3 regions of the Ensifer sp. EB106-05-01-XG146 genome follow, and region 3 is predicted to be linked to each of the others. Evidence: predicted binding sites of a transcription regulator. Region 3 holds the regulator's gene; each other region holds the start of a gene.
What was found. Region 3 encodes PhoB, which activates phosphate uptake and scavenging genes when phosphate is short. Its sites were predicted from a motif close to TGTCATNNANCTGTCAT; they were not measured.
Positions count from the first base shown of each region.

Region 1 (4,289 bases), 3.3 Mb from region 3:
TGCCGGAATGCAGTGGACCGGACACGAACTCCCAGAACGGCGTGAAATCCCTGAATGCGCCGCGCCCCGGATCGTAGTGATGCGCGGCGGTGTAGTGCACGTCCGCCGTCAGCCAGACGAGGTTGTCGATGCCGTTGTCGCGGACGAAGCGCAGGAGATCGGCAAATTCGCGTTCGCGCCCCGCGGGCGGGCCGTTGTCGCCATTGGCGATCGCGTCCGAACCGCGCCGGTTGGTGTAATCGTCCCAGACGACGAGACCGATCGGCATGTCGCAGGCGATCACCTTCCAGGTGGCCCGCGAGGCAGCAAGTTCGCGCTTAAGCCAGTCGACCTGCCGCCAGCCGAACAGGGCGCCGCCGCCGTCTTCTCCCTGGTTGGCGCCGCGATAGGATCTGAGGTCAACGAAGAACACGTCGAGCAACGGACCATAGCCGATCTTGCGGAAGACGCGGCCGGGCTGCGTTGCCGGCATGCGGATCGGCGTCATCTCGTGGAACGCCCGCGCCGCCCGCTCCGCATAGACGGCAACATCCTTTTCCGGATAGCGCGCGTCGTCGCGCAGGTCGGTCGAGGCCGACCAGTTGTTCAGCACCTCGTGGTCGTCCCATTGATAGAATGTGGGGCACACGGCGTTGAGTTGCCGCACGTGGTCGTCGAGCAGATTGTATTTCCACTGGCCGCGATACTCTTCCAGCGTGCGAGCGACGTCGCGCTTCTCGTGCGTCACCACCCGGTTCTTCCAGACACCGCCATCACGTAGCGCTATCTCGTCGGGGATCGGGTTATCGGCATAGATCGTGTCACCGGAATGAATGAAGAAGTCCGGCTCGTGCTGGCGCATGGTCGAATAGGTCTTCATGCCGACATCATCAATGCCCCAGCCCTGCCCGGCCGTGTCGCCGGACCAGACGAAGCGGATCGAGCGCTTGCGCAAGGGGGCGGTGCGAAACCGGCCGGTGACCGGCGCGGAGACGCGGTTGACGTCGTAGAGATCCGTGGCGGTGAAGCGGTAGAAGATATCCTGGTCCGGCAGCAGCCCGTCGAGCGAACATTTGATCGCGCAATCCGTCTGCGGCGTCGCCGTCAGATCGGAAAGGCGAAGGGGGTTAGAGAAGCTCTCGGTGGTCGAGTATTCGACCGACACCTTCGACGGGCGATCCACCCGTGTCCAGATCATGCCGGAGGACGTATCGACATCGCCCGATTGCACGCCGTGAATGAATTCCGGCCGGCCGTAGCCGCGTGCATAAAAGGGTGTCGCAAGACCGGATGAGGCCACGAAGCCCGCGGCACCGGCGGAAAGCAGGAAAGAACGCCTCGAAAGCGTCTTGAGGATATCGGCCAAACAGACCTCCGATTCGGCAGCGCCACCGCGCGTGCCGGACCTTTGGTCATCTGGGTGTCAGCGACGTAACAGGCGCATGAAACTATTTGAACGGTTTGGCGACAGTTCGGTGAAGGCCGGAGCTGGCCGCGGCGACAATGGGACGATGGCAAACTCCGCCAATGCTGTTATCAAAGGCGATCAGCGTTGGCCCTGGTGAATCCGGGCAACGAACCCGCCTCCTGCCTCCGTTCGGTGGCCTCACAAATCGACAGGTGATCATCGTGTCCCATGCCGCCAACGTCTCCGTCCGCGACCGCCTGGAACAGATCCTGAGCCGGCTCAACAATCGTCGGCACGAGCAAAAGGCTTTTGTCCGGCTCTACGAAGAGCGCGCGCGGAGCGAGGCAGACGCGGCCGACCGCCGCCGGCAGGCGGGGGACAGCCTTGGGCCGCTCGACGGCAAGATCGTTTCAATCAAGGACCTGTTGGATATCGCCGGCGAACCGACGCTTGCCGGCTCCATCATCCGGCGCGACGCGCCGCCGGCCCAAAAAGACGCGCTCGTTGTCCAGCGGCTGCGTGCTGCCGGTGCGGTCATTATCGGCAAGACGCATATGACCGAATTCGCGTTTACGGCCGTCGGCCTCAATCCGCACTACCCGGTACCCGGCAACGCCACCGACGAAAGCCTGATCCCCGGCGGTTCGTCCTCGGGCGCTGGCGTGTCGGCGGCAGAAGGCACCTGCGACATTGCCATCGGTTCAGATACCGGTGGCTCGATCCGCATCCCCGCGGCGCTGAACGGCATCGTCGGCTTCAAGCCGACAGCCAGCCGCATCCCGCTCGATGGCGCCTTTCCGCTCTCGCCGGTTCTGGATTCGCTCGGGCCGCTCGCCCGGACCGTTGCCGATTGTGCGGCGACCGATGCTGTGATGGCCGGCGAGCAGCCAAGGCCGCTTGTCGCCCGTCCTGTCGCAGATCTTCGTATCGGCATCCCCCGTGGCAGGCTGTTTGAAGACCTCTCCCCCGAAGTCGCCGACGCCTTTGCGGCAAGCCTCGACCGACTGGCCAAAGCGGGTGCCAAGATCGTCGACTGCACCATCGATGACTTGATCGAGAAGCTCGGCCAAGCGACGCGGATCGGCTCGATTGCGGGCCTGGAGGCAAGCCGTATCCACGCCGGATGGCTGGGTGATGCGGCCGTCCCAGTCGACGAAAGGGTCAAGTTCTCGCTTCGCCGCCGCCTTTTGGTGCCCGACGCGACGATCTCGGCCCTGCTGCAAACCCGGCATGCGCTCGCTGCCGCCATGGACGAGCGGCTCTCGCCCTACGATCTCATCGCACTGCCGACGACGCCGATTGCGGCCGTGTCCATCGCAAGCGTCGACACCGACGCGGCGGAATACGACCGCGTGGAGAGCCTGCTGCTGCGCAACTGCCAGGTCGCCAACCAGTTCGATCTCACCGCTATCACCCTGCCGATGCCGGGCCTTGTGCGGCCGGCCGGACTGATGCTGGTTGGGAGAAACGGAACCGATGCGACCGTACTGGCGTCAGCCCTTTCAGCCGAAGCGCTGCTTCAGCAAGCTTGAACGGCGCGCCCGATGGTCATCGAATGAAACACCGGCCTGCAAGCAGGCCGGTTCGGCAGTCGTCGTCGCCCGAAGGATCAGCCAGACCGGTACGCCGATAATCAGCAGCGCTATGACCGTATGCCAGATAGAAAATGTCATGCTTGTGCGCCTCCCCTAGCGCAAGCGATACGTGGCCGCGAACTCTCCCGACATCCGACGCGTCGCCGATTGGAACCCGGTCAGAACAGGACATCCCTGATTCGATTCGCAACCGATGGCGGATTACGTTCGAAAAATAGTTCGTGGAGGAGACGCGCTCCGCTCAATGCATCGTTTCGCCGGAGATCTCGTCACGGAGGATGCGGAAGGCATCTTCAAGCGCGGCGACCAAGACATCGGTCAGTTCGTCGCCGTCATTGTTCGCGAGATAGAGGGCAACCATCTTGTCGGATGGGTCGCGGTAATGCTCGATATCGTTTGACATATCATTGTCCTTCATTCGCCGTGTCACATCCCGGCCATTGAGGTGACTATAGGCGAAGGGACTTGCGTAAAGCTGGATGCATGACATCAGGCGAAGGGCACAGCACGCAGCGTCGCGTTATTCTCCATGCGCTCCCTAACGGGGTCGACCGACAAAGGATAGAGGATAGCGACCTATTTCGCTCGCGCCGGGCGCACGAGCACGCTAGAGCATGTCGCCGACGAACGACGCGGGAATGAGCATGTCGAAGAAAACCAAGAGCGACGAAACCGCGGACGTGCAGCGCCTGAAACTCGATTTTCCCGACATCCATGCGGATCTGATCGCCGGCCGCATCCCGTCGCTGCGCAAGGCGCTTATCGCGGCAGGGCTTAAGGACGAGCGCACGCGCCTCGACAAGCTCAAGAATTCCTGGACCAAGGCAAGCCCCACCGAGCGTGAAACGTTCCTCAAGTGGCTGAGCAGCAATGGCGGCCCGGACGGGCTTGCCCCACACGCTCATATCGATCCGCCGCTCGCAGCGCCCCCCGCGATTGCCAGCGGTCGCTACCTGCTCCCCGAAACGATCGCCGAAATCCGCACGATCATGAATCGCCGCCGGATGCGGGCGAACGACATCATGGCCGAGATGGGATTTGCCGGCGACGACCTGTCCCTCACCCGCGCCCTGTCCAAGGGCGCAAGCCTGCGGCTCTCGGTGATTGCCGCGCTGGAAACCTGGTTGCGCAACAACGCGGCGGAGTGAACCCGCCGGACATCGTCCGCTTTCAACGCGCCCCTCTTCCGCCCGCTGCAACCCGCATTGCCGGCGCGCGACCGTTGCGCGCGTTCAGCAGAAGAAAATTGCAACTTAAACCTGAGCCAATCCTTGAAAGCACGAAAGTGGTGCTTTATGTTATTGCTC
Region 1 covers NZ_JBYTDX010000001.1:3,479,882-3,484,170, forward strand. The annotation lists gene AC3WVQ_RS17230 (alkaline phosphatase D family protein) at 1-1,345, opposite strand, end outside; gene AC3WVQ_RS17235 (amidase) at 1,609-2,919, shown strand; gene AC3WVQ_RS17240 (hypothetical protein) at 2,890-3,060, opposite strand; gene AC3WVQ_RS17245 (hypothetical protein) at 3,224-3,385, opposite strand; gene AC3WVQ_RS17250 (hypothetical protein) at 3,627-4,130, shown strand; gene AC3WVQ_RS17255 (PspA/IM30 family protein) at 4,278-4,289, shown strand, end outside.
Region 1: AC3WVQ_RS17230 (alkaline phosphatase D family protein) is a predicted target of PhoB. The motif match lies at 1,411-1,427, and genes of this name have one in related genera.

Region 2 (4,289 bases), 3.4 Mb from region 3:
TGGGGGAGAGGAGACCCTGATGGCGAAGCACGAAGGCCAGATCGTTATCAAAAAATATGCGAACCGGCGGCTCTACAACACCGGGACCAGCACCTATGTCACGCTCGACGACCTGGCTGTGATGGTGAAGAAGGGTGAGGACTTCATCGTTCAGGATGCAAAATCCGGCGAGGACATCACCCATTCCGTGCTGACGCAGATCATCTTCGAGCAGGAGTCCAAGACCGGCAACACGCTGCTGCCGATCTCCTTCCTGCGCCAGCTGATCTCGTTCTACGGCGACCAGATGCAGATGGTGGTGCCGAGCTATCTCGAACACTCGATGCAGGCTTTCACCGAGCAGCAGTCGCAGATGCGCGAGCAGATCAACAAGGCCTTCGGCGACACGCCGCTCGGCAAAAACCTGCAGGTTCCGCTGCAACTTGTCGAAGAGCAGGTGCGTCGCAACACCGAGATGTTCCATCAGGCCATGCAGATGTTTTCGCCCTTCATCACCGCGCCGCCCGTGAAGGAAACAAAGAAGGCCGAAGCCAAGGATATCGACGAGCTGAAGGAGCAGCTTCGCGCGCTCCAGACCAAGCTCGACAATCTCGGCTAAGCAGGACCACCAGGCAGGAATGCGGTTCCTGCCTTCACCTCACCTGAACAGAGATCGCGGAAATCGGGGCGGCGTCGCCCCGAACCGTCTGGACCTAGAGGCCGATCGACACGTCCCGGCCGGCCGAGCGCATCGATACGGCAAAGCCGGCGATAACATCGATGAAGCTGATGGTCATCAGGATGAAGAAGAGCTGCGTTGCCGCCGGTGCGAGCAGCAGAAATTCGATCAAAAAGACGATGAACAGGATCATCGAGAGCAGATGATCCATCAGTGCGCGGCTGCTCGTGCGCGTCGCTTTCAGCAATTCGACGAAGAGCAGCAGCAGGGCGCCGACGATCAGAAGGTCGCCGAAGCGCATCGTCCAGGTCGCGCCTGATAGCATGGAGAGCGACACCATGTCGGCGTTCAGGCCGGCGAGGCCGCCGAACATTCCGATCATCGCGAGATTGTAGATTGCAAAAGGTAGGATCAGCAGCGGTATGGCAGCAAGCATCAGAACTCCTTGACCGCGTTTATGGTGGACCATGTATATGCGGCGTCGTCACGCAAGGCGCCAGCGATACCACGGCGTCCAAGCAAGATCATGTCAGATGCAAAACAAAAGGGCCGGCAGAGCCAGCCCTTTGAACCTAATCCGCGAACGGAAACGCTTATGCGCTTTCCTTCGGGGTCAGAACCTGACGGCCACGGTACATGCCGGTCTTCAGGTCGATGTGGTGCGGGCGACGCAGTTCGCCGGAGTTCTTGTCTTCGACGTAGGTCGGGGTCTTCAGAGCGTCAGCCGAACGGCGCATGCCACGCTTGGACGGGCTCGTTTTTCTTTTAGGTACAGCCATTTCATTCTCCACTTATCGGGCAAACACTGTTCAGCAGCCGAAATGGCCGTGTAAAACAGATGTTAATCACGGAAATTTGGCGCGCTTATACATGGACAACTGCCGTTTGACCAGTCCCCACGGGCAATTTTTCGACTCGACCTTTTCAGACCTCGTCTTCGGCGACGACCCACGGCTCTGCGCGGGCGGCCTCCTCCCATTTCAGGAACGCCGGATGTGCCTTCACGCGGTTCATGTAGCCGAGCGTTTCTCGATCCGCAACGAGATCGTAGACGTCGAAGCGGTTAACCACAGGCGCGTACATCGCATCGGCCGCGCTGAAGGACCCGAAGAGGAACGGGCCACCGGAACGCGCAAGCGCCTCCGTCCAGATCTGCTCGATACGTGCCACGTCCGCGCGGACGTCCGCGCCAACGTCCAGCGCCTGCTTTGGCCGACGGATGTTCATCGGGCAGGCACCACGCAGAGCGCGAAAACCGGACAGCATCTCCATCGAATAGCTGCGCGCCCGGGCGCGCGCCTGAGGGTCGGCCGGCCACAGCCCGGCGTCGGGAAAGAGTTCGGCGACATATTCGATGATCGCCAGCGATTCCCAGATAAGCAGGTCCCCGTGGCGCAGCAGCGGCACCTTTCCGGTCGGCGAGATCGCCCGGATCTCCGGATTGCCGGCGGCGAAATCGAACGGAATGACCACGTCCGAGAAATCGATGCCGACTGCCGTCATCGCGATCCATGGCCGCATCGACCAGGACGAATAGTTCTTGTTGCCGACATAGAGTGTAAGTCCGGTCATTTCTGTTCCTTGATTGCTGGTCTCTCCGAGAAAACGATCAGTTCCTCGAAATGGTTCATGTCCTCGAACGAGCAGAAGGCCGGCGGATCGAGCGCGATCACCGGCGCCTGCTCGCGCAGAAAAGCGAGCTGCTCGTCCAGCATCGCCTGCCAGCGCGGCAGCGCCGCATCGTCGAGCCAGTCGACGGGGTAAGCATAGGTGATGTGGAATTGGTAGTCGTCATGATCCGGATGGCGATAGCCGAAGGCTTCCGCGAAAGCGTCGCGCCAGGCCTTGAGACAGGCGCGGTCGGCGGCACCGTCGCCTTCGAGCGCAAGGCCCGTCGGCGTGATCTCGGTCACGCGGGCGCGGAACTGCTCCAGCGGCGCAAAATGCGCAAGCCGTTCGCGGTAGTGCGCCGTCATCACCTCGATCGGCGTATCGAGCGGCATGTCGGCCGGCCAGTAAGGGAGCTTCCGGCGGTGTTCGATGATGCCCTGGAAGATCGTCATGTGCAGGCTGGACGGGTGGGTAAAGGCGAACTGCCCCGCCTCGGGCATCGCCATCACCCGGTCGCGCACCGCAAGCACGGCGGCCTCGGACGGCGATCCGGCGGCAACGTGAGACACAACCGTGTTGCCCGGTTCCGAAAGGAACTGGCCTTCGGTGTTGTAGCGCGTTCCGAGATGTCTCGGCGGGGCATCGTTGGCGCTACGGCCAAGGGCGAAAAGCGAGGGGGAAATCAAGGTCATGGAGCAATCGGGCCTTTCGAAGGGAGAGAGGCCCAGATGGCAGAACTCTACTACGCGAGCATGACATCGCCCAGCGAGCGCATCCAATGAAAAGGTCTGATCCTAGTTATAAAGGCAGGTGATGTAACCGCCGGAGCGGCTGGCGCGGCGCTCGATCAGGTTCGCCAGGCGCTTGAGCCCGCGGCCGGGTTTTCCGGCGTTGCGCTCCTTCGGATTGGGCAGCGAGACCGCAAGCAGCGCCGCCTGCCGGCGCGAGAGCTTCGACGCCGAAACCCCGAAATGATGGCGGGCGGCCGCCTCGATACCATAGATCCCGTCGCCCCATTCGGCGATGTTCAGATAGATCTCCATCATCCGCCGCTTGCTCCACACGAAGTCGGCGGCGACCGCCAGCGGCAGTTCCATGCCCTTGCGCAGGAAGGAGCGACCGTTCCAGAGATAGAGGTTCTTGACCGTCTGCATCGGAATGGTGCTCGCGCCGCGGGTGGATTCCCCTTCGAGCGCATCCTCGACCACGCCCCGCATCTGGCCCCAGTCGACGCCGTCATGGGCGCAAAACTGCCCGTCCTCCGACATCATCACCGACTGCACCAGAACCGGGGCGATATCATCGAACTCGACCCATTGCCGATCGTAGCCGCGCAGCAGCACGAGATCGCGCAGCATGAGCGTCGAGACGGGATGGATGAACTCCACCAGGTAGAGAACGATCAGCGCGTAGGGAAGGACGAGAAAGCCCAGAACAGCCAGGACGATCTGGCGGCGACGCGTGCGCAACGTCCGGCGAAGCGAAGACCAGCGACTGGAAGGCAATTCGCCCTCCTCGCGCGCTTCCGGAACGACGTTCGCGGCCTGACTGTTCACCTCGCTGTCCATCCGCTTCTCTTAGTGCATGCGCAGGCAGAGTTGAACGGGCTTTCTGGCAAAAGGCAAGGCGCCGAGAAGGCTGTCCCAGGGAAAGCGCGCGGCTGCGACACGAATCCCCGTTGAAAGCCCTCTTCGCCCATGTCAAAGAGCGCGCATGAGCCAGGACACATCGCCTTTTACCCGTCGCCTCGCCACCAATGCCCGCACCGTCGAGGGTCTGCTGGAACGTCTGCTCGGCCAGACGACGGAAGCCGACGAAATCGCCCGGCCGGCAAACCTGCTCGCGGCCATGCGCCACGGCGTGCTGAACGGCGGCAAGCGTCTGCGCCCCTTCCTGGTGATCGAATGCGCCGATCTGCTCGGCGGCAATCGCGATGCGGCCTTGCGCGTCGGCGCGGCACTCGAATGCGTGCATTGCTATTCGCTGGTCCATGACGACCTGCCGGCGATGGACGACGACG
Region 2 covers NZ_JBYTDX010000001.1:3,596,711-3,600,999, forward strand. The annotation lists gene phaR (polyhydroxyalkanoate synthesis repressor PhaR) at 20-598, shown strand; gene AC3WVQ_RS17825 (membrane protein) at 693-1,094, opposite strand; gene rpmF (50S ribosomal protein L32) at 1,252-1,437, opposite strand; gene AC3WVQ_RS17835 (glutathione S-transferase family protein) at 1,583-2,230, opposite strand; gene AC3WVQ_RS17840 (DUF1868 domain-containing protein) at 2,227-2,961, opposite strand; gene mtgA (monofunctional biosynthetic peptidoglycan transglycosylase) at 3,064-3,837, opposite strand; gene AC3WVQ_RS17850 (polyprenyl synthetase family protein) at 3,983-4,289, shown strand, end outside.
Region 2: AC3WVQ_RS17840 (DUF1868 domain-containing protein) is a predicted target of PhoB. The motif match lies at 3,011-3,027, and genes of this name have one in related genera.

Region 3 (4,289 bases):
GGTCTGGACCTCGTCGAGGATCAAGAGCAGGCCGAACTCGTCGCAAAGCGCGCGCAGTTCCTGCATGAATTCCTTGGTCGCCGGACGGATGCCGCCCTCGCCCTGGATCGGCTCGATCAGGATCGCTGCGGTTTCCTCGGTGATCGCATTCTTGACCGCGGCGATGTCGCCGAACGGAACCTGGTAGAAGCCCGGCGCCTTCGGCCCGAAACCTTCGATGTATTTCTGCTGACCACCGGCGGCGATCGTCGCGATCGTGCGGCCGTGGAAGGCGCCTTCGAAGGTGATGACGTGGAACTTCTCCGGGTGGCCCTTGGAGAAGTGGTAACGCCGTGCCGTCTTGATGGCGCATTCCAGCGCTTCCGCGCCCGAATTGGTGAAGAAGACCTTGTCGGCAAAGGTCACTGCCGTCAGCCGGCGGCCGAGGCTTTCCTGGCCCGCAATTTCATAAAGGTTGGACAGGTGCCAGACCTTGTCGGCCTGCGCCTTCAGCGCCTCGACCAGGTGCGGGTGCGCGTGGCCGAGCGAGTTCACGGCAACGCCGGCACCGAAATCGAGATAACGCGTGCCGTCTTCAGCGATCAGCCAGGCGCCCTCTCCTCGCTCGAAACGCAACGGCGCGCGCATGTAGGTATCGTAAAGCGGCGTGGTTGCAGTCATGCGAGGCTCTCCTTCACTCCAGATCGACATCGATCCCGCGCCTCACGCGGGCCGATAAAAATCAAAAATGCCGCCTTTCGGCGGCGCAGGCACTATTCCCATTTCGCGCTGCAATGTCAACAAAACCAAGCCTTGCAGCGCAACATGAAGGGTCGATTCCTGGCAGCAGAAAAATCGTCCGGGAGGGCTTGCAAAAATGCAACGCTGGCCGAGCAAGTTGGGGAAAACTACGAAATCGATTCGGCCTGATTCCCGGGACTCTTGCCACAGAGTCCAGCGGTCAGTACGTTAACATTCAATTACTAGACGCATGCGGCGGACCTAGTCACCAAAAGAGTTATCGCGTTTGCAACCCCGGGGTTTAGCCGGGGTGCGGTGAGGGATTCTGCCATCCCCAACGCTGAGAACGGAGAGTGCAGAAATGAACTGGACTGACGAGCGGGTGGAGAAACTGAAGAAGCTTTGGTCCGAGGGCCTGAGCGCAAGCCAGATCGCGGCGCAGCTCGGCGGCGTCAGCCGTAACGCTGTCATCGGCAAGGTTCACCGCCTGAGCCTGCCAGGTCGCGCCAAGGCCGGCGGCAGCACCACGACAGCAGCCCGTCCGAAGCGCCCGACTTCGGCACCGCGCGCACCGAACTACGCTTCGCGCGTTTCGACCCGCCCGGTTGCACGCGCGGCCGGCGCTGTCGTTCTCAAGGAAGAAATCGAAGTCGATCTCGTTGCCGAGCAGGATTTCAGCACCCGCACCGACGTTGTCGTGCCGATGTCGCGCCGCCTCGAGCTGACCCAGCTCACCGAGCGCACCTGCAAGTGGCCGATCGGCGACCCGCTGAAGGAAGAGTTTCACTTCTGCGGCAACGATTCCCCGGAAGCCTCGCCTTACTGCACCTTCCATGCGCGGCTGGCCTACCAGCCGTCGGGGGAGCGCCGCAGGGCCCGCTGAGAAGCTGGACGGCATCAATAAAAAAGGGGCCGATCGGCCCCTTTTTTTCTTGGCGACTTTCAGACCGCTCAGCTTTCGAGCGAATAGCCGGCGCCGCGAACGGTGCGGATGACGTCGGGCATGTTCGAGAAGTTCAGAGCCTTGCGCAGACGACCGACATGCACGTCGACGGTGCGCTCGTCGACATAGATGTCATGCCCCCAGACGCCATCCAGAAGCTGCGAGCGAGAGAAGACGCGGCCCGGCGAGGACATGAGGAACTCCAGAAGACGGAACTCGGTGGGGCCGAGGCGCACTTCGCGGCTGCGGCGATGAACGCGGTGGGTCTCGCGGTCGAGTTCGATGTCGCCGCAGCGAAGCAGCGTCGACAGCACCTCGGGCTTTGCCCGGCGCAGCATCGCCTTGACGCGCGCCATCAGCTCCGGCGTCGAGAAGGGCTTGACCACGTAGTCGTCGGCACCCGTCGCCAGACCCCGGACGCGCTCGCTTTCCTCGCCGCGCGCCGTCAGCATGATGATCGGCAGACGTTCGGTCTCCGGACGCTGGCGCAGCCGACGGCAAAGTTCAATGCCGGAAACACCGGGCAGCATCCAGTCGAGGATAAGCAGGTCGGGCAGCCGCTCCTGAAGCCGGATCTCCGCCTCGTCGCCCCGCAGGATCGTATCGACGTCGAAGCCCTCGGCTTCCAGATTGTAACGCAGCAGAACGCTCAGCGCCTCTTCGTCTTCGACTACGGCGATTTTTGGCAACATCAGGTAACGTCTCCTTACCGCGGGCGGCCTTTGGGCTCATCGGCCCGGCCGGCGCTCAGACACTCTAAATCTGGAGCACATCCGCCGTTTTCAAAGGCGGGGCGAAAACCGCATGCTTCAGATACAGGAATTCGGGGCCGCGACCGAAGCCGCGACCGGATCAGATTTCAAAGGGCATGCATGCTTACGGCGCGCTTGGCGCTCAGTCGTTGACCGAGCCCAGCGTCGACGTAGTGTCATCCTTCGGACGCTCGCCTTCCGGCTGAGCACCCGTCGCCATGTAATAGATCGTCTCAGCGATATTGGTCGCGTGGTCGCCGATGCGCTCGATGTTCTTGGCGCAGAACAGAAGATGCGTGCAGGGCGTGATGTTGCGCGGATCTTCCATCATGTAGGTCAAGAGCTCGCGGAACAGCGAGGTGTAGATCGCGTCGATCTCCTCGTCACGCTCGCGGATGCTGTTGGCCTTTTCCGGCGAGCGCGAGGCGTAGACGTCGAGCACTTCCTTGAGCTGGACGAGAGCGAGCTCTGCCAGATGCTCGAGGCCACGGGCGAGCTTGCGCGGAATGCCGGAGCCGGCGACCGCGATCACGCGCTTGGCGGTGTTCTTGCCAAGGTCGCCGACGCGTTCCAGATCGGAGGCGATGCGGATCGACCCCATGATCTCACGCAGGTCGGCGGCGACCGGCTGACGCTTGGCGATCGTGACGATCGCCTTCTCACCGATCTGGCGCTCGGCGTCGTCGAGGACGGTGTCGTCCGAGATCACCTTCTGTGCGAGAGCCAGGTCGGAGTTGACCAGCGCGCGAACGGACTCGGCGACCATCTGTTCGGCGAGGCCGCCCATCTCCGAGATGCGGCGCGTCAGGTACTTCAGTTCTTCGTCATAGGCGGACATGATATGCATGGACATGATCGTCGATCCTTACGGGCGCTTTGCAGTTACTGTTGCAGCCTTATGCGGCCTCAGCCGAAGCGGCCCATGATGTAATCCTGGGTGCGCTGGTCATCCGGATTGGTGAACATCTTGTCGGTGTCGTTCTCCTCGACGAGATTGCCGAGGTGGAACATGGCGGTGCGCTGCGAAACGCGGGCGGCCTGCTGCATCGAGTGGGTCACGATGACGATCGTGAAGTTCGTGCGCAGCTCGTGGATGAGCTCTTCGACCTTGGCGGTCGCGATCGGATCGAGAGCCGAGCACGGCTCGTCCATGAGGATGACTTCCGGGCTGACGGCGACGGCACGCGCGATGCAGAGACGCTGCTGCTGACCACCGGAAAGGCCGGTGCCGGGCTCCTGCAGACGATCCTTTACCTCGTTCCACAGACCGGCCTTCTGCAGGCTGGTCTCGACCACCTCGTCAAAGTCGGCCTTGGTGCGGGCAAGTCCGTGAATCCGCGGGCCGTAGGCGACGTTGTCGTAGATCGACTTCGGGAACGGGTTCGGCTTCTGGAAGACCATGCCGACGCGGGCGCGCAGTTCGACGACGTCGATCGTCGGGTCGTAGATGTCGTCCTCGTCGAGCGTGATCTTGCCGGTGACGCGGCAGTTCTCGATCGTGTCGTTCATGCGGTTCAGCGTGCGCAGGAAGGTCGACTTGCCGCAACCCGAAGGACCGATCAGCGCCGTGACCGTGTTCTCGCGGATGTTGAGGTTGACGTCGAAAAGCGCACGCTTCTCGCCGTAATAGACCGACACATCCTTGCCGATCATCTTGTAGGGCACGGTGTTCATTTTCTGATCCAGAGCCTTCTCGACTGCTGCTTCTGACATGATGTTCATAGTAATTACCTCACTACCAGCGGCGCTCAAAGCGACGTCGCAACAGAATGGCTCCAAGGTTCATGACGACCAGGAAGATGAGAAGAATGATGATTGCGCCGGAGGTGCGCTCGACGAAGGCGCGCTCCGCCTCATTGGCCCACATGTAGATC
Region 3 covers NZ_JBYTDX010000001.1:174,698-178,986, reverse strand. The annotation lists gene AC3WVQ_RS00825 (aspartate aminotransferase family protein) at 1-660, opposite strand, end outside; gene AC3WVQ_RS00820 (GcrA family cell cycle regulator) at 1,082-1,603, shown strand; gene phoB (phosphate regulon transcriptional regulator PhoB) at 1,672-2,355, opposite strand; gene phoU (phosphate signaling complex protein PhoU) at 2,558-3,271, opposite strand; gene pstB (phosphate ABC transporter ATP-binding protein PstB) at 3,322-4,137, opposite strand; gene pstA (phosphate ABC transporter permease PstA) at 4,151-4,289, opposite strand, start outside.